3 regions of the Arthrobacter zhangbolii genome follow, and region 2 is predicted to be linked to each of the others. Evidence: predicted binding sites of a transcription regulator. Region 2 holds the regulator's gene; each other region holds the start of a gene.
The links. Region 2 encodes LexA, which represses DNA repair genes until DNA is damaged. Its sites were predicted from a motif close to TCGAACANNTGTTCGA; they were not measured.
Positions count from the first base shown of each region.

Region 1: the regulator LexA is predicted to act here: its motif matches at 1,863-1,878, upstream of MUK71_RS14710 (HNH endonuclease signature motif containing protein).
Region 3: the regulator LexA is predicted to act here: its motif matches at 3,300-3,315, upstream of MUK71_RS09575 (DUF6504 family protein).

Region 1 covers NZ_CP094984.1:3,156,312-3,162,045, forward strand. The annotation lists gene MUK71_RS14695 (Nramp family divalent metal transporter) at 1-46, shown strand, start outside; gene trxB (thioredoxin-disulfide reductase) at 64-1,041, opposite strand; gene MUK71_RS14705 (GNAT family N-acetyltransferase) at 1,157-1,696, shown strand; gene MUK71_RS14710 (HNH endonuclease signature motif containing protein) at 2,030-3,475, shown strand; gene MUK71_RS14715 (hypothetical protein) at 3,666-4,202, shown strand; gene MUK71_RS14720 (ABC transporter permease) at 4,221-5,096, opposite strand; gene MUK71_RS14725 (ABC transporter ATP-binding protein) at 5,093-5,734, opposite strand, start outside.
Region 2 covers NZ_CP094984.1:1,322,638-1,328,371, reverse strand. The annotation lists gene priA (bifunctional 1-(5-phosphoribosyl)-5-((5-phosphoribosylamino)methylideneamino)imidazole-4-carboxamide isomerase/phosphoribosylanthranilate isomerase PriA) at 1-426, opposite strand, end outside; gene MUK71_RS06165 (hypothetical protein) at 450-608, opposite strand; gene hisH (imidazole glycerol phosphate synthase subunit HisH) at 614-1,252, opposite strand; gene hisB (imidazoleglycerol-phosphate dehydratase HisB) at 1,249-1,866, opposite strand; gene MUK71_RS06150 (histidinol-phosphate transaminase) at 1,982-3,082, opposite strand; gene MUK71_RS06145 (LysM peptidoglycan-binding domain-containing protein) at 3,264-3,629, opposite strand; gene lexA (transcriptional repressor LexA) at 4,116-4,865, shown strand; gene MUK71_RS06135 (ATP-dependent DNA helicase) at 4,980-5,734, opposite strand, start outside.
Region 3 covers NZ_CP094984.1:2,067,615-2,073,348, forward strand. The annotation lists gene MUK71_RS09570 (DNA polymerase III subunit alpha) at 1-2,850, opposite strand, end outside; gene MUK71_RS09575 (DUF6504 family protein) at 2,891-3,202, opposite strand; gene MUK71_RS09580 (hypothetical protein) at 3,491-3,925, shown strand; gene MUK71_RS09585 (MDR family MFS transporter) at 3,922-5,526, opposite strand; gene MUK71_RS09590 (MDR family MFS transporter) at 5,558-5,734, opposite strand, start outside.

The sequences.
Region 1 (5,734 bases), 1.6 Mb from region 2:
GGGACTGAATGTCACCCTGCTGGTGCTGACTTTCACCGGCGCCTAGTTCTACCAGGAGCGGCGCTATCCGTTGAGCGAGCCTTCCACCAGGGCAGTGGCGATGCTGTCGGCGTCGGCAACAGCGGCAAGATACCGTTCGGCGTCCAGTGCCGCGGAGCAGCCGGTCCCGGCTGCGGTGATGGCCTGCCGGTAACGGTGGTCCACCGCATCCCCGCAGGCGAACACCCCGTCCAGGTTGGTCTGCGTGGTGGGCGCCGCCACCCTGATGTATCCGTTCTCATCCAGCTCCACCTGACCCGCCAGCAGATCCGTCCGCGGAGCATGCCCGATGGCCACGAAAATTCCCTGGGCCGGAAGCTCGCGGGTGGCCCCGGTGACGGTGTCGGTTAGCGTCAGTCCGGTGACCTTGTCCTCACCGTGGATCGCGGTGACCTCAGAGTTGAATTCAAAGCGGATTTTGGCGTGGTCCCGCGCCCGCTGGGCCATAATGCGCGAGGCCCGCAGGGTGTCTCGCCGTACGACGACGGTCACGGAGTCCCCGAAGCGGGTCAGGAACAGTGCTTCCTCCATGGCTGAGTCCCCGCCGCCGACCACAACAATGGCCTGGTTGCGGAAGAAGAACCCGTCACATGTGGCACACCAGGAGATGCCGCGGCCGTTGAGTTTCTTCTCCTCCGGCAGACCGAGTTCCTTGTACACCGAGCCGGTGGCGAGGATAACGCAGCGGGCCTTGTAGCTTTGCCCGTTTCCCCCGGCCACCTTCTTGGTGTGCCCGGCAAGATCCACCGACACGGCGTCGTCGTACTCCACCACGGCACCGAACTTCTCCGCCTGCCTGCGCAGGTTTTCCATGAGGTCCGGGCCCTGGATGCCGTCGGCAAAGCCCGGAAAGTTTTCCACCTCGGTGGTGTTCATCAGGGCCCCTCCGGCCGTGACGGACCCGGCCAGGATGCGCGGCTTCAGCCCGGCACGTGCGGCGTAGATGCCCGCGGTGTAGCCCGCCGGACCGGATCCGATGATCAGTACGGAATCGGTGCCCATTTCAGTGTCCCTTTCCGGTGCCGCCGCGGGGTTTCTTCAAGTCTGGCGGGGATCAGGTTAGGGTCGTAACCCCGGACGCAGATAAGCGGTATCGGAACCGGCAAAGGAGCCAGCATTGGCAGCGGCACTCAAGAGCATCCAGCTGATCCAGCTTCCCCGCGGGGTAATCGACGCGTTGGCGGCGGGCGATCTGGACGGCGCCAACCGTCAGGCACCTCTGGAACTGACCGAGCATTTCTCCCGGGACCGCCAGCCGCTGTGGCGGATCCGCAGTGCCCAGCTTCAGGAGCACCCCGGCGACGCTGTCTGGATCACCCGGGCCGTTTACGATCCCGAGCTGCGGCGGGCTGTGGGACTGGCCGGGTTTCACGGGCCGCCCGACGATGCCGGGATGGTGGAAGTGGGATATTCGGTGGACCCGGCGTACCGGCGGCAGGGTTATGCCCGGGCCGCTTTGGAGGCGCTGCTGGCCGTTGCCGCGCAGGAACCCTCCATCCACATAGTCCGGGCCACCATCAGCCCGGATAATGAAGCGTCCCGCCGGCTGGTGGAACAGTACGGTTTCGTGGCCAACGGCGAGCAGTGGGATGACGAGGACGGGCTGGAGATCATTTACGAGGTGGACACCGGCGGGTCGGCTGGCTCAGGCGGCTGACGGCGCAGGCTCTGGAGCGGGGCTGCCGGGTGACCGGCGGCGGCGGCCGGTCGAGTACGCCGCTGGCGGCGCCGTGTGCGACGACGGCGGCCAGCTGACTACGCAGCCCGACGGCGGATTCAAAGTAAGTAGGTTGCTCCTAAAGACAGGTATTTTTCGGTCAACGACGAACGGTTTTTCGGCTCATTTCGGGACCGAAAATGTCAGTGCCGGATGAAATCCTTAGGCATGGGTCAGCTCGGGAGTACCGAACGGATAACCGAAGAATCAGGGACACAACACCAGACGGCCGAAGGCCATGCTGGCAATAAGGATGGCGCCGGCACCCCGCGCATGCTCGCGGTTTTCCATGCCGACGGCGGCGGTACGGCCGACTACGGTACGGCCGCCGACGCCGGACGTACCAGTGGACCTGCTGCAGCGGCAGACGCCAGCGCAGATTTTCCGGACGGGTTCACGGGGATCCTGACGCTGAAGAATTGGGACAGTTTTGATGAACAGGCCACCTGCGACGTGCTGGCCCGCATGGCCCATTTGGTCCGCTGGGCACAGGCTCAGGAAACGCGCCTGATCAATCACTTGGAAGAACTCTTCCGCTCAGGTCTCTGCAAGGATCTCGGCCGGGAAGAACCCGGACTGGCATTTAGCTTGGCAGCCTCGGAATGCGCCGCCGTTTTGACCGTCCCGCAGACCACCGCGCAGGCCATGATGTCGGAGGCGGCCAGGCTCTGCGAAGCCCATACCGCTACCTTGTCCGGGCTCGAAGAAGGGCGCTTCTCCTATGCCCATGCCCAGGTGGTGTTGGATCAGTGCGAGACCGTTCCAGCGTCGGAACGTCACGGGTTCGAATCCGAACTGCTGGACAAGGCCGAAGGCACAACCCGTGCCCAGTTCTCTGCCCAGGCCCGGCGACTGCGGGAGCGGACATATCCCCGGACCATTCCCGAACGGCACCTGACCGCCTTTGATAAGCGGCGGGTTGTTCTGGACCGCGACGAGGACGGCATGTCATGGCTGTCCGCGCATCTGCCGGCGGCGGACGCCCAGCAGATCTACACGGCGCTCTCCACAGCGGCCCGCGGCGAACGGACGGCAGGGGACTCCAGGACCACGGACCAGCTGCGCGCAGACATCCTGGCCCAGCTCCTTATGGGCGGTCTGGGTTCCGTCCCGTCCGGCGGGCGCAACCGTGCAGGTGCCGGCAATGAAGCCCAGCCAGGAGGGGGCAGCGGATCCAAGGATGCCGACCCCGACGCGTTCCTACCGCGGGCAGAGATTATGGTCCTCATCAACGCCGAGACTCTATTCGGTGCCAACGAGGAACCGGCCGAGCTGCACGGGTACGGTCCGATCAGTGCCGAAGCGGCCCGTAGGCTCGCCCGCACCGCTACCCGCTGGACCGGTTTGGTTCAGGATCCGGATACCGGAGAGATCCTCGGGGTTGGCAGGCGCCGAAAAGTCCCTGCCGGATTGGCCCGATGGCTAAGGGCCCGGGACGGGACCTGCCGGTTTCCTGGCTGCAGGGTTAGCACTGCAGTCTCGGAAATCGACCACACCACGGAGTGGGGAAAGGGTGGCACAACGGACCATGGAAACCTGGCCCACCTATGCCGGCGGCACCACCGGTTCAAGACGTTGGGGTTTTGGACTGCGCGTCAACCAGCACCCGGCGTGATGGAGTGGACCTCGCCTACGGGCCGGGTTTATCGGACCGACCCCTTCCTGGAAATGGGACACCGGGACACCGATCAGACGTGCCCCGAACCTGCACCGTTCTGACCCTGCGACCGGGCTCCTCGTCGGAGCCGTGAGGGGTCCGAAGCAGATGGGGCTCGGAGCAGGCTGAGGCCCGGCCAGAGCAGGTGAGACTTCCGTCGGAACGGGCTAGGGCTAGGGGCCCGGCCGGAACAGGTGAGGCTTCCGCCGGAACAGACTATGGGCCCGGCCGGGAGACGGTTAGGCTTCCCGGATGACATCGTGGGCAGAAATCACTGACGCCGTGGCAGTAGCTCTGGGCGGGAACCGGACCGAAGGAAGACGGCGTCTCCTCACGTGCTGGGAAGGTACGGGTCCGGGCGAGCACGCCCACCGATGCATCCTGGCGCACTATCTGGCAGATACGGAATCGGATCTACCAGCTGAAATAGCCTGGGACGAGGCCGCCCTGGCTGAGTATGCAGGCGTCCGGGACGGGGACCTGGTGCCTCTCGGCATCCCCTCAGCCCGCGGGTTTGCACCCTCGCTGCACCTGAACCTCGGCGACGGCTACCTCCGCCGCGGCGAGCCCGGCAAGGCACGCCGCCACCATGTATTGGGTCTCGCCGCCGCGGATGTACTGGGCACCGAAGGCTACGGCGCAATGATCCGTGCAGGTCTGGAAAACCTGGGGCTGCGAATCGAGGCGGCCCGCAACGCCGGCCCGGGCACGGCAACCGGCACATCGACCGGCACGACGGTCCACAACGCCGGCCCCGGCACAGCAACCGGAACACCGGCCGGCACGTAACTGTGGCCGGCGCCGTCGTCAGCGAATGCGGGACCGGATCCGCACCGCGGCGAGGACGGTAAAGACCACCACCATGGCCACCAGGACCAGAACAACGTAGCCCGTGGGCACCGCCCAGTCCCCCACATAGGCCGAGATGCCGAACAGCCGCTCCACCTCGTCGACCGCCTGCGGCTGGTCCGTCACCGCGCTCAGGGGACCTTCGGTCATTTCCTGGCGGACCACCATGGAAGCCTGCAGGAACGGCAGCGCACTCACGAAGTTGCGCACCCCCTCCGGGAACGCCCCCACCGGAATGTAGGAGCCCGCCGCGAAGCCGAGGATGGTGCCCACCAGCGTGGACAGGGCAGCAAAGGACCCGGGAGTGCGGACAAACGTGACAATGAACGAGCTAAGCGCCCCGAAGGCGGTACAGCTGAGCACCAGGTATCCATAGGTGCGGGCCAGCTCTCCCGCACTGAGGAACACGCCGTCGGCCAGGGCCAGGTAGGCCAGGCTCACGGCAAACACCACGGTGGTCATGATCAGTGCAATCACCACCGTGGACAGAAGATAGCCCAGCACCAGCTGCCCGCGGCCGATGGGCGAGACAAGGAAGTCCCGGAAGCGGCCTGTGGCAGTGTCATCCACAATGACGTTCACGGCGGCCAGGCCCGTGGTGATGGCGGTGATGCCGACAATGCCGGCAAACATCCAGGCGTCAACAAAGCCCTTGATGTCCTCTTCCGAGGCCTGCGGAAAGCTCTCGGCCAGGCCCTGGGTCTGCTGGTTGCCCAGAAAGAGGGTATAGAGCAGGAACAGGACCAGCGCGCCCAGCAGAGAGAAGAAAACATTCAGCCGGTCCCGGAAATACAGGCGCAGGTTCCGGCCGGTAATGTCCATAACCACGTTCACTCGGCGTCCCCCGTCCGGCCGGTGAGGGCCAAGAATACATCGTCCATGGTGCCGTGGCGGAACTCGAAGTCCAGCACGTTGCCGCCGTGTTCGGCGAGGAGCTCCCGGGCCGTGTCGGAGCGCTCCACAGCCAGCCGGACCATGTTGGCTTCACCGCCGATGACGTCCACTCCCGTCTCCCGTGCCAGCATGCGCAGGGCGCCGGGATCAGCGGAGGTGATGGACAGGACACTGCGGCTGTATTGTGCCCGCAGCGTGGTGGGCGTGCCGTCCGCGATGATCCGGCCCTTCTCGATCACGCAGACCCGGTCCGCTTCCTCGGTTTCCTCCATGTAGTGCGTGGTGAGGAAAACGGTCAGACCCTGGTTTTCGCGCAGGTCATGGATGGTGGACCAGACTATTGCGCGGCTGGCCGGATCCAGCCCGGCAGTGGGTTCGTCCAGAAAGATGATCGACGGCGAGTACAGCAGGGCACGGGCAATATCAACGCGCCGCCGCTGCCCGCCCGAGTACGTGCTGTAGCGCCGGTCAATAAAATCCTCCAACCCGACCAGACGGCTCAATTCCTGGATCCGGGCATTGTTCGCGGCCTTGTCCGGGGAGTAGAACCTCGCCCGGGTCTGCAGGTTCTCCCTGCC
Region 2 (5,734 bases):
CGCCAGCGTGGTGCCGCGGACATCGAGGCCGACGGCGATGGCCTGGCCGTAGCGGGCAATGGCGCTGGCGGTCCACTCGGGGTTCTCCAGTGCAGCGGTGCCGAGGTTGACGCGTGCCGCACCGAGTTCCAGGGCCTTGTCCAGTGACTCGTCGTCGCGGATGCCGCCGGACAGTTCCACCTTGATGTCCAGGGATTTCACCACGCGGCTGAGCAGGTCCAGGTTGGAGCCGCGGCCGAAGGCGGCGTCCAGATCCACCAGATGGACCCAGTCCGCGCCGTCATTCTGCCAGGCAAGGGCGGCATCCAGCGGATCGCCGTAGCTGGTCTCGCTGCCGGCTTCGCCCTGCACAAGGCGCACGGCCTGGCCGTCAGCCACATCAACGGCGGGCAGGAGTTCAAGGACGGGGGTTTCGCTGAAGGGCATCTCTTGTGCTTTCGGTGGTGGGGTCAGGAGAGGTTAAGGGTCAGCAGGTAGGCACCCAGCAGGGCCATTCCGGCCAAAACCCAGAAACTGATAACAATAATTTTGGACATGCCCTGGCTGCGGAAGGACACCGCACCGCCAATCAGCAGACCGGCCAGGCCCATAAGAACAATGCTCCACATAGCCGCTAGCCCAGTGTCTTCAGCCAGTTGTTCAGCAGCGCAGCGCCGGCTTCGCCGGACTTTTCCGGGTGGAACTGGGTGGCTGACAGGGCGCCGTTCTCAACGGCGGCAATAAAGGGTCCGCCGTGGTCCGCCCAGGTGACCTGGGGCGGGCGCATGGCAGGCTGGGTGACGTCGAAGTCCCACTTCTGCACGCCGTAGCTGTGCACGAAGTAGAACCGTTCGTCCTCGAGGCCCTCGAACAGCGCTGAACCTTCCGGCGGTGTCACGGTGTTCCAGCCCATGTGGGGCACGACGTCGGCAGCAAGCCGCTCCACCACTCCGGGCCATTCGCCCATGCCCTTGGTGCGGACGCCGTGTTCCACGCCCTCCTCGAAGAGGACCTGCAGGCCCACGCAGATACCCAGCACCGGGCGCCCGCCGGCAACCCGGCGGCCGATCATGCGGAGGGCATCCACGTCTTTGAGTCCCTGCATCACGGCCGCGAAGGCACCGACGCCGGGGACCACGAGCCCTTCCGCGTTCAGGACGTCGTCGGGCCTGGCGCTGAGGGTAACGTTCGCACCGGCATGCTCAAGGGCGCGGACGGCTGAGCGGATGTTTCCGGAGCCGTAGTCCAGGACCGTGACGTTGCGGGCACTCACAGGGCGCCCTTCGTGGACGGAATTCCCTCTACCCGCGGATCCGATTCCACGGCGGCGCGAAGGGCGCGGGCGAAGGCCTTGAACTGCGCTTCGACAATGTGGTGCGGGTCCCGCCCGCCCAGCACCCGCATGTGCAGGCAGATCTGGGCGTGCAGGGTGATGGCTTCAAACACGTGCCGGGTAAGCGAGCCGGTGAAGTGCCCGCCGATCAGGTGGTATTCCTGTCCGGCCGGTTCGCCGGAATGCACCAGGTAGGGGCGTCCGGAGATATCGACGACGGCGTGGGCCAGCGCCTCGTCCAGCGGAACAGTAGCCTCGCCGAACCGGCGGATGCCTGCCTTGGTGCCCAGGGCGGTCTTGAGTGCCTCGCCGATGCTGATGGCAATGTCCTCGACCGTGTGGTGGACATCGATGTGCGTGTCGCCGGTGGCCCGGACGGTGAGGTCCATCAGGGAGTGCTTGGCCAGCGCGTTCAGCATGTGGTCGTAGAACGGCACGGAGGTGCTGATGTCTGCGCGGCCGGTGCCGTCCAGGTCCAGTTCAACGAGGACGGACGATTCACTCGTGGTCCGCTCAAGGCGGGCAGTGCGTCCGGTAGCGGTCTCCACAGTCATGGGGTTCCTTCAGGAAGGTCGGGGTCGGAGCAATGGACAAAGCTCCGGCAGGTTCTCAGTTTAGTCCCGGTGCGGCCGGGTCCCGGAATCGTGGCCGCCGCGGACGGCGGGCCGTTCAGGCCGGAAGCAGGGACCGCAGCACGGTAAGGAAGGTATCCGTTTCAGCTTCCGTACCGGCCGTGACGCGGAGATGGCCCTCAATGCCGATGTCCCGAACCAGGACGCCGGCTTCCAGTAGGCCTTCCCAGACAGCGCGGGGGTTCTCCATGCCGCCGAAGAGCACGAAGTTTGCGTCCGAGGGTGCGGGGTCCAGTCCGAGGTCCGTCAGCTCCCGCACGATCCGGTCACGCTGGCCCTTAATGTCCTCCACATTGGAAAGGAGGGCATCGGCATGGGTCAGCGCGGCGTTGGCCGTGGCCTGGGTGATGGCCGAGAGGTGGTAGGGCAGCCGGACCAGGCGCAGGGCATCCGCAATCTGGGGTGCTGCAGCCAGGTATCCGATCCGAGCCCCGGCCAGGGCAAAGGCCTTGGACATGGTGCGGGAAATGATCAGGCGTTCCCGTCCCGGCAGCAGCTGCAGGGCGCTGGGGGTATCGGCGTGGGAGAACTCCGCGTAGGCCTCATCAACCACCACGATGGCGTTGGACGCTTCGCCCGCTTCGTAGGCAGCTTCGATGACGTCCAGGCCAAGGGCCGTTCCCGTGGGATTATTCGGCGTGCACAAAATGATGATGTTCGGTGCCTGGGCACGAATCTGCGCGGCGGCCGATTCCGGGGTCAGGGAGAAATCCGCTTCCCGGGTGCCGGTGACGTAGGCGGTGCCGGTACCGCTGGCAAGCAACGGGTACATGGAGTAGGTGGGCGGGAAGCTCATGGCCGTCCGGCCGGGACCGCCGAAAGCCTGCAGGATCTGCTGGAGAACCTCATTGGAACCGTTGCCTGCCCAGATGTTCTCCGGCACCAGCCCGTGGCCGAGGTACCGTGCCAGTTTTTCCCTCAACTGGGTGAATTCCCGGTCCGGGTAGCGGTTCAGCCCGCCGACGGCGGACTCCACTTCGGCAACGATGGCCCGGCGCACGTGCTCGGGCAGTCCATGGGTGTTTTCGTTGACGTTCAGCAGGATCGGCACATCCAGCTGCGGGGCCCCATAGGGCGTCAGGCCTCTGAGGTCATCGCGCAGGGGAAGTCGGTTCAGGTTTTCCAGCTGTTCACTCACCAGTACAGCTTAAGGCGCTGCGGGGACAGTTCCGGAATCCGGGCCGCCTGCCTGCACTTCTAAGTCCCTCCATGAAGAACGCTCCCTAGGCGGAGACCGGTCCCCGGATAAAGACCAGTCCGCGAGCCTGAGGCAGGGGACGGCTCCCGCATGCAGCACGCAGGAGCCCGGTTCCCGAAGGTCAGCGCGTCACCGGGATGTAGAGCTGGCGGCCGGCCGGCACAGTGGCATCATCCAGGTTGTTCAGTTCCACGATGTCGGCAACTACGGTGCGGGGATCCCGGTCAGGGGCGAATTCCGTGGCGAGAGACCACAGGGATTCCCCGTTCGAAACGCTCACCTGGATAGTGCGGGTCTGCTCCGGGGAGTTGCCCGAGGCCATGGCGGGTGCGGTGAAGAATCCAATGAAGACCAGCAGGGCGGCCGAGGTCAGCATCAGCGGTGCTCCAACCAGGAGAAGCCGGCCCCGGCGGGTGAGGCGCAGAGGTGCCTGGGATAAAGCGGGTGCGGCTGCAGAAGGAACAGCGGGAAGTACGTGTACTGACATGTCAATACCTTTCCGGTCCGAAGCGCAGAGCTGCCGCCGTCCGCCCGCAATAAGCACGGGAGGAAACACTGCGGCTCGAAACTGCATTCGAACATCTGGTGGAGCCAGCGAGGTGTCGGCAGCCCGGACTCGAATGTATGTTCTAAGTTGTACTCGAACATTTCTAGCACTTATCTACGAACAATGTCGAGACTCGCTCGAATATATGTTTGATAAACGTGCTGCGCTCCCCTAGCGTTGAACCCATCGGAAGCGGCTGGAACCAACTAACCATCCGCCTCTGACAAAACGGCCGGGACCGGACAAAGACCGGGCTGCAGCACCGCCCGGACAGAACCAGACCGCCAGATTCAAACCGCCAGAACCGCCAGAACCAACCGGCCCGCAACCGCGGGCCGTCCGTGAAGGGAAGCCGACGTGGCCCGCAGGACTGTTTCCAATGGCAGCACCCCTCCCCCTGCCGCGCCGGCAGGCCGCTCCAAGGGCCTGACTGCGCGCCAGACCAAGATCCTGGAAACCATCCAGCGTTCGGTTAGCACCAACGGCTACCCGCCGTCCATGCGCGAGATAGGCGACATTGTCGGTCTGGCGAGCCTTTCCAGCGTCACCCACCAGCTGAGCCAGCTGGAGAAACTCGGTTACATCCGCCGCGACCCCAAGCGCCCCCGGGCCATGGAGATCCTGGTTCCGCTGCTGCTGCGCGATGCCGGTTCCTCCCGTAACGGCGAGGCCCCCGGCGCCGAGTCCGCAGGCACCTCCGGTTCCGGCAATGCCGTCACACGTCAAAGCTCCGCGCAGGACGGGTCCGCTACCGGCGTGGCCGGCTCAGGCGGCGCGGTGGCAGACCTCACCACGGCAATCGACACGGCCATGGTGCCCCTGGTGGGACGGATCGCCGCAGGCGGGCCCATCCTTGCCGACCAGCAGGTTGAAGAAGTGGTTCCCCTGCCCCGCCAACTCGTGGGTCACGGTGACCTGTTTATGCTCCGGGTTGCCGGTGACTCCATGGTCGATGCGGCCATTTGCGACGGCGACTGGGTGGTGGTGCGGCGCCAGCCCACCGCCGAGAACGGTGACATCGTCGCGGCCCTGCTGGAGGACGAGGCCACGGTCAAGACGTTCCGCCAGCGCAACGGGCACACCTGGCTGCTGCCGCAGAACACGCGCTACGAACCGATTCTGGGCGACGAAGCGACCATCATGGGCAAAGTCGTATCGGTTATGCGTTCCCTCTAGGCTCCAGACCGAAATACCCACAGGGACTAAACAGCAGTGCCCCGGCTACCGGCCGGGGCACTGCTGTTTAACGGCACGTGTTTATCCGCGCGCATATCGACTGGTCCAGCCGGGTCATCTTCCCGCGTCCGCTGGCTGCCCGGCGAGCCGCTGCAGTGCCTGCAGGACCACGGCCCGGTCGGTCGTGGCCCAGAAGGGCGGCAGGGCTGCCCGCAGGAAGCTGCCGTACCGGGCGGTGGCCAGGCGGGAATCAAGCACCGCAACCACGCCTTTGTCGCCGGAAGCCCGGATCAGCCGGCCGGCGCCCTGTGCCAGCCGCACGGCGGCGTGGGTGGCGGAAACGCTCATAAAGCCGTTGCCGCCCGCCTTGGCCACGGCACGGGTGCGGGCGGTCATCAGCGGATCATCCGGGCGCGGGAACGGGATCCGGTCCATAATCACCAGCCGGCAGGAGGCTCCCGGAACGTCAACACCCTGCCAGAGGGACATGGTGCCGAACAGACAGGTCTCGTCATCCTCCGCAAACTGTTTGACCAGGGCGGACATGGTGGATTCACCCTGGCACAGGATGGGGAAATCCACGCGGGAACGCAGCGCCTCGGCGGCTTCCTCGGCCGCCCGGCGGGAGGAGAACAGTCCCAGCGCACCGCCTCCGGAGGCCTTGATCAGGGCCTCAATCTCGTCGAGCTGTTCCGGCGAGGTTCCACGTCCCGGTTTGGGCAGGTCCTTCGCCACGTACAGCACACCCTGGCGGGGGTAGTCGAAAGGGCTGCCGACGTCGGTGCCCGTCCATTTCGGGGCACCGGCACCCAGGAGTCCCAGCGCGCCGGCCACGGGGCCGAACTCGGCGCCGATGGCAAGGGTCGCCG
Region 3 (5,734 bases), 740 kb from region 2:
GCCCCCGGAGCCGGTTTTTTGACTCAGGGAATCGAAGGCCCCCAGCTGGGCGAGGCGGCGCAGCGTGGGCCGGGAAACCCGTGCCCGGGCACGCAGATCGGCCAGGGAGTCATAGGGCTGCCCGGCGGCAATGCGCCGGAGCTCGACGGCGGAGAGCCCGTAGATCCCGGCCAGGGACAGCCGAATGCCCAGCTTGCCCTGCTCGGTGCGTTCCACCCGGTACTGCTCGCCGCTGCGGTTGATGTCCAGGGGCAGGATGGGAATGCCCATCCGCCGGGCCTCGGCCACCAGCAGCCGGCGCGGATACATCCCCGGATCGTGTTCGAAAATCCCGGCCAGGAACGCTTCGGGATGGTGTGCCTTCAGCCAGGCCGACTGATAGGTGGGCACCGCGAAGGCCGCCCCGTGGGCCTTGCAGAAACCGAAGCTGCCAAAAGCCTTCAGGGTGTCCCACACCTTATTGATGGTCTCAGGCGTGTAACCGCGCTCTGCAGCCTTGCTGCGGAAGTACTCCTCCACCCCCGGCTCCGCTGCTTCATTGCCCAGCAGCCGGCGCAGTTCATCAGCCTTGGCCAGCCCGCAACCGGTAAAAACGTTCAGGGTCCGCAGCACCTGTTCGTGGAAGACGGTGACGCCGTGCGTTTCCGCCAGCACCGGGCGCAGCGCCTCGTGCGGGTACACCTCGGGCGAGAACCCGTGCCGGTATTCCAGGAACGGCCGGACCATGTCGGATTTCATCGGTCCGGGCCGGAACAGGGAAATGTCGATAATCAGGTCGTTGAATTCCCGCGGTGCCATCTTTCCCACCAGTTCGCGCTGGCCAGGGGATTCAATCTGGAAGCAGCCCAGGGTGTGCGTACTACGGATGAGCTCATAGGTGGGTTCGTCGTCGAACGGCACCGCGTCCAGGTTGATCCGGCCGTCGGCTTCGATGAACTCAGGATCCGGGCTGCCGGGACCCTCCCGGTGTGCGCCGGCGGCAATGACTTCCTCCCGGGAGGAATGCACCCGGACCACTTCGCGGACGGCGAAGGCCATGGCACTTTGCATCCGCACCCCGAGGACGTCCAGCTTGAGCATGCCCATCGGGTCCATGTCGTGCTTGTCGAACTGGGACATGGGCAGGCCCAGCCCGCTGGGCTGCACGGGGGTACGGTCCAGCAGGGACTTATCCCCCAGGATCACCCCGCACGGATGCATGGAGATGTGCCGGGGAAGGCGGTCCAGGCGTTCGGTGAGATCCACCAGCAGGTCCAGCTGCCGGTTCTTTTCCACCTGCCCGGAGAATTCACGCAGTTCCGGCTTTTCGGCGAGCGCCTCACGGAAGTTGCGCGCCGAGAAGCGCCACAGCTGCTTGGCCACGGCACCGATGTCCTCTTCGTGCATGCCCAGCGCCAGTCCGGCGTCGCGCACGGCGCCGCGTGCCCGGTACCCGTTCTGCATGCTCATCAGGGTTACCCGTTCGGAGCCAAAGCGTTCAAAGATGCGGTGGTAGACGTTATGCCGTTCGGCGCTCTCCACGTCAATGTCGATGTCCGGCAGGGTGGAGCGGTCCCGGGACAGGAAACGTTCAAAGATCAGGTCATGGTCCAGCGGATTCACATGGCTGACGCCCAGCAGATAGTTCACCAGCGACGAGGCTCCCGAACCGCGTGCCGCCGCGCGCACCCCCATGCCGGTGATCATGGCCGAGACTTCGGCAACCGTCAGGAAGTAGGAGGCGAAACCCAGGCGGTCAATAATGCCCAGCTCATGGTCAAGCCGGTGCCGCATCTCCGCTTCGGCAACCGAGTCCCGTGACCTCAGCCGGCGGGTGATCCCGGCTTCGCACCGCTGGCGCAGTTCCTGCATGGGTTCTATGTCTATGCCGATGACCGAGGCTTCGGGTACTACGGGCTGCTTCCAGCCCATATCCCCCACCGGGTCCATCCGGCAGCGGTCCGCGAGCGCCGCAGTGTCGGCGAGCATCCGTGCCGCCGAGCCGCAGCCTGCCTCGGAGCTGATCTCCCGGGCCAGCGCCGTCATCTCACGTGTCCCCTTGAGCCAGCCCTGCCCGTTGGGCTGTCGGTCCGGCAGCCGGGACAGCGAGGTCAGCGAGCGCGCGGCGTCGAGCACGTCGGCGGTGGCGGCGCCGTCTTCATCCACGTAGCGCACGGCGTTGGTGAGGATGGCCGGTATCCGCATCTCATCGGCCAGACGGAACATCCGTACCGCGTGGGCAAGGCTGAGGTTCTCCCCCGGCGGAGCCAGATGGGTGACTACTTCCACGGCGAGCGCCCCGGCAGGAATGGCCGCACGCCAGTGTCCGAACAGGGTACGCGCGACGGCGTAGCTGCGGCTGCGCATGGCCAGGCCGACGTCGGACTGCGGGCCCACCAGGACGGTGAGCAGGGGTTCGCCCTCCTGCCCGGAAGCTGCAGGCGCCGTCCGGGAGTCACTGTCTCCGGTATCCGGGCTGCCGCTGACGTACCGGGCCAGCTGTTCCATAGTGACTCCCACGGGTTTGCCGGTCCGTGCCCGGGACGCCGAGGTGGAGGCATGCGCGGCGGAAATCAGCCGGCACAGGGCGCTGTAGCCGGCTCCCCCGTTATGCCCGTGGGCAAGGATCACTACCCTGCCCGTGACAGCGTTCCCACTGTCCAGGACGGCAAGGTCCACCCCGACAATGGGATCTATGCCCGCCTCCATGCAGGCACGCAGGTGCTTGACCGTTCCATACAGCCCGTCCCTGTCGGTGCAGGCCAGGGCGTCGGCGCCGTCCGCTGCCGCGGCGGCTGCCATCTCCTCGGGCCAGGAGACCCCGTAATGCGCGCTGAAGGCCGTAGCCGCGTGCAGATGGATAAAGCTCATGGGCGCATCAGGCACCGTTCTTCATCAGGCACCGTCCTCATCAGGCGCTGTCCTTCAGGGCGTCGTGAATCCGGATCAGGCGCCAGCGGTCAGTGTTGACATGGTGCGAGAGGTCCAGGGTGCGCAGGTCGGAGCGGTCGCTGACCCTCGCCTGGACGCGCCAGATCTCGGTATCCACCAGGCCGGCGCCGCGGCCGCGTTCTGCCCGCATTTCCTCTTCCCACCAGTTGCGGCGTTCATACCAGCGCACGGGGTCAGCTCCCACCTTGTAGGTGCGCCCGCCCCATACCAGCCGCAGTGGCTTACCCGCAGGCGAACACACCACCTCTATGCCTTCGCTGAAGACACCCATTTCAGCTCCCTTCCCCGACGGACCCGCGCACACCGCAGGCGAATCCGCGCCCGTGGCCTCCCACAGGGGACCAACTGGTTATCAACTGCCAACTAATTCGAACATATATTCGAACACTTCCTTTTCAGTGTACGGCTGGCTGCTGACAATCGGCACCGCGTAGTGCCGATCCGATGGCCGGCCCACCCCTACGGCCCGTTCATCCGCCACAGGTGAAGAGGTTCCGGCAGAAGCGCGCCATCCTGGTGCACACTGGTTCCAGATTCCCGCCCACCGATGGAGCACACCTTGGATCCCGATATCCCGTACCGGAACCCGTACGCCACCCCCGCGGAAACCGGGGCCCCGAAAACCGACCCCACGGAAACCGAAACCCCGGACCGGTCCGGAACCCAAACGGCGCGGCAGCGCTTCAGCAAGCCGGCCATCACCGGCATGGTCATCGTCACGCTCGGCTGGGCCCTGGCACTGATGCCCTTCTACTTTTGGATCCGCAGCTTAGGCAGTGTCAGCGCCGGCGTGGGCGGCGTTCTAAATCTCATCGGCTTCCTCGGTATTACCGCCCTGATTGCCTCAGTGGCAGGCTTCACTGCCTCGCTCCGGGCCGGCAATAAGAAGCTGGCCGCCCGGCTGTACATCATTCCCTCCCTGCTGTGGCAGCTGCCCATGGCTGCGCTGATCGGCTGGGTCCTTTTCCTTCTGTCCACTTACGACGCAACCTAGGCCTCCTCTGCAGCCTCACTGCGCACCGTGGTGGACAGCGGTACTTCCCGGATAAACAGGCACAGCACCAGGGCGACTGCCACCACGGGCACACTCAGCAGGAAAATCGGCGGCAGGGCGTTGCCGAAAGCAGCAGCAATGAAGTCCTGCGCCGGTGCGGGCAGCCCGCGCAGCATCGCCGGACTGAGCGAGTTGATGTCCCCGCCCACCGCTGCTCCGGCACCGGCCGGCGCCCCGGCCAGCTCGTTGCCCAGCCGGTGGATAAAGATCGAGCCGAACAGGGCAATACCAAAGGACGCGCCAATCTGGCGGAAATAGTTCGCCGCGGAGATCGCTGCTCCCATGTCCCGCCCGGGCACACTGTTCTGCACTATCAGCACCAGGTTCTGCATCAGCATGCCGATGCCCAGTCCCATCACCAGCATCCCGAGCGCCGTGAAGCTGTAGGGGGTGGTGTCAGAAATCCGCGAGAGCAGCACCAGCCCGGCAATGATCACCGCGCAGCCTAGCACGGGGTAGATCTTGTACCGGCCGGTCCGGGAGATCAGCTGCCCGGTGCCAATGGAGGTCAGCAGCAGGCCGCCCATCATCGGCAGCATCATCAGCCCGGACTGGGTGGCGGTGGCCCGGTTGACCATCTGCAGGAAGGTGGGCAGGTAGGAGATGGTGGAGAACATCGCGATTCCGACGGCGATCCCCACCAGCACGGGCAGCAGGAAGTTCCGGCGCCGGAACAGGGCCGGCGGGAGGATGGGTTCGGGAGCACGCCGCTCCACCGGGATAAACGCTCCGACGGCCGCCAGGGTCACGGCGGCCAGGACAAGGATCTGCGGACTGGACCAGGCATACGTGGTCCCGGCCCAGGTGGTCAGCATGATCAGGGCAGCGCTCGCGAGCGCCAGCAGCCCCGCGCCGGCGTAGTCCAGCTTCGGGCGCCTCCCCTTGGGCTTGGGCAGGTGCAGTGAGGTGATGACGACGGCGAGCGCCACCGCTCCGATGGGCAGGTTGATGTAGAACACCCACCGCCAGGACCAGGCATCGGTGATCCAGCCGCCCAGCAGCGGACCGCCCACGGAGGCCAGTCCGAAGGCGGCACCGATCAGGCCCATGTACTTCCCACGTTCGCGCGGAGAGACCAGATCCCCCAGGATGGCCTGCGCCCCGATCATCAGTCCGCCGCCGCCGATGCCCTGCAGGGCACGGAAGCCGATCAGCTGGCCCATGTTCTGCGCCAGCCCGGACAGGACCGATCCGGTGAGGAAGACCGCAATGGCGAAGATGAAGATGCTCTTGCGGCCAAACAGGTCACCGAGCTTGCCGTAGATCGGCAGGCCTATGGTCGCAGCCAGAATGTAGGCGGTAACCACCCAGGACAGGTGCTCCAGGCCGTTGAGGTCCCCCACTATGGTGGGCAGCGCAGTTGCCACGATGGTCTGGTCCAGGGCAGCCAGCAGCACCGAGAGCAGCAGCCCGGTCAGGACCAGGGCGAGATTGCGCTTGGGCCCGGCCTCTTCCGCTGCCTCCACCCGGTGTTTGGGCACTGCGGGTACCGGACGGTCGGGGATCGCCGCGATACGCGGCGTTAACGCTCTATGCGACATAGGGGGTTGGTGCTCCTCGCTGATTTGCGTCCTATTCCACTTCCGCTTCCACCCGGGCGGTTCTGGACAGCGGCTGCTGCACAATAAAAAACGTCAGGATGAAGGCTGCGGCCAGAAAGGGAACGCCCAGCAGGAAAATGGGCGGCAGGGCTTCCCCGAAGGCGGACTTGACGAAGTTCTGGGCAGCGGCGGGAAGTGCCTTGATCGC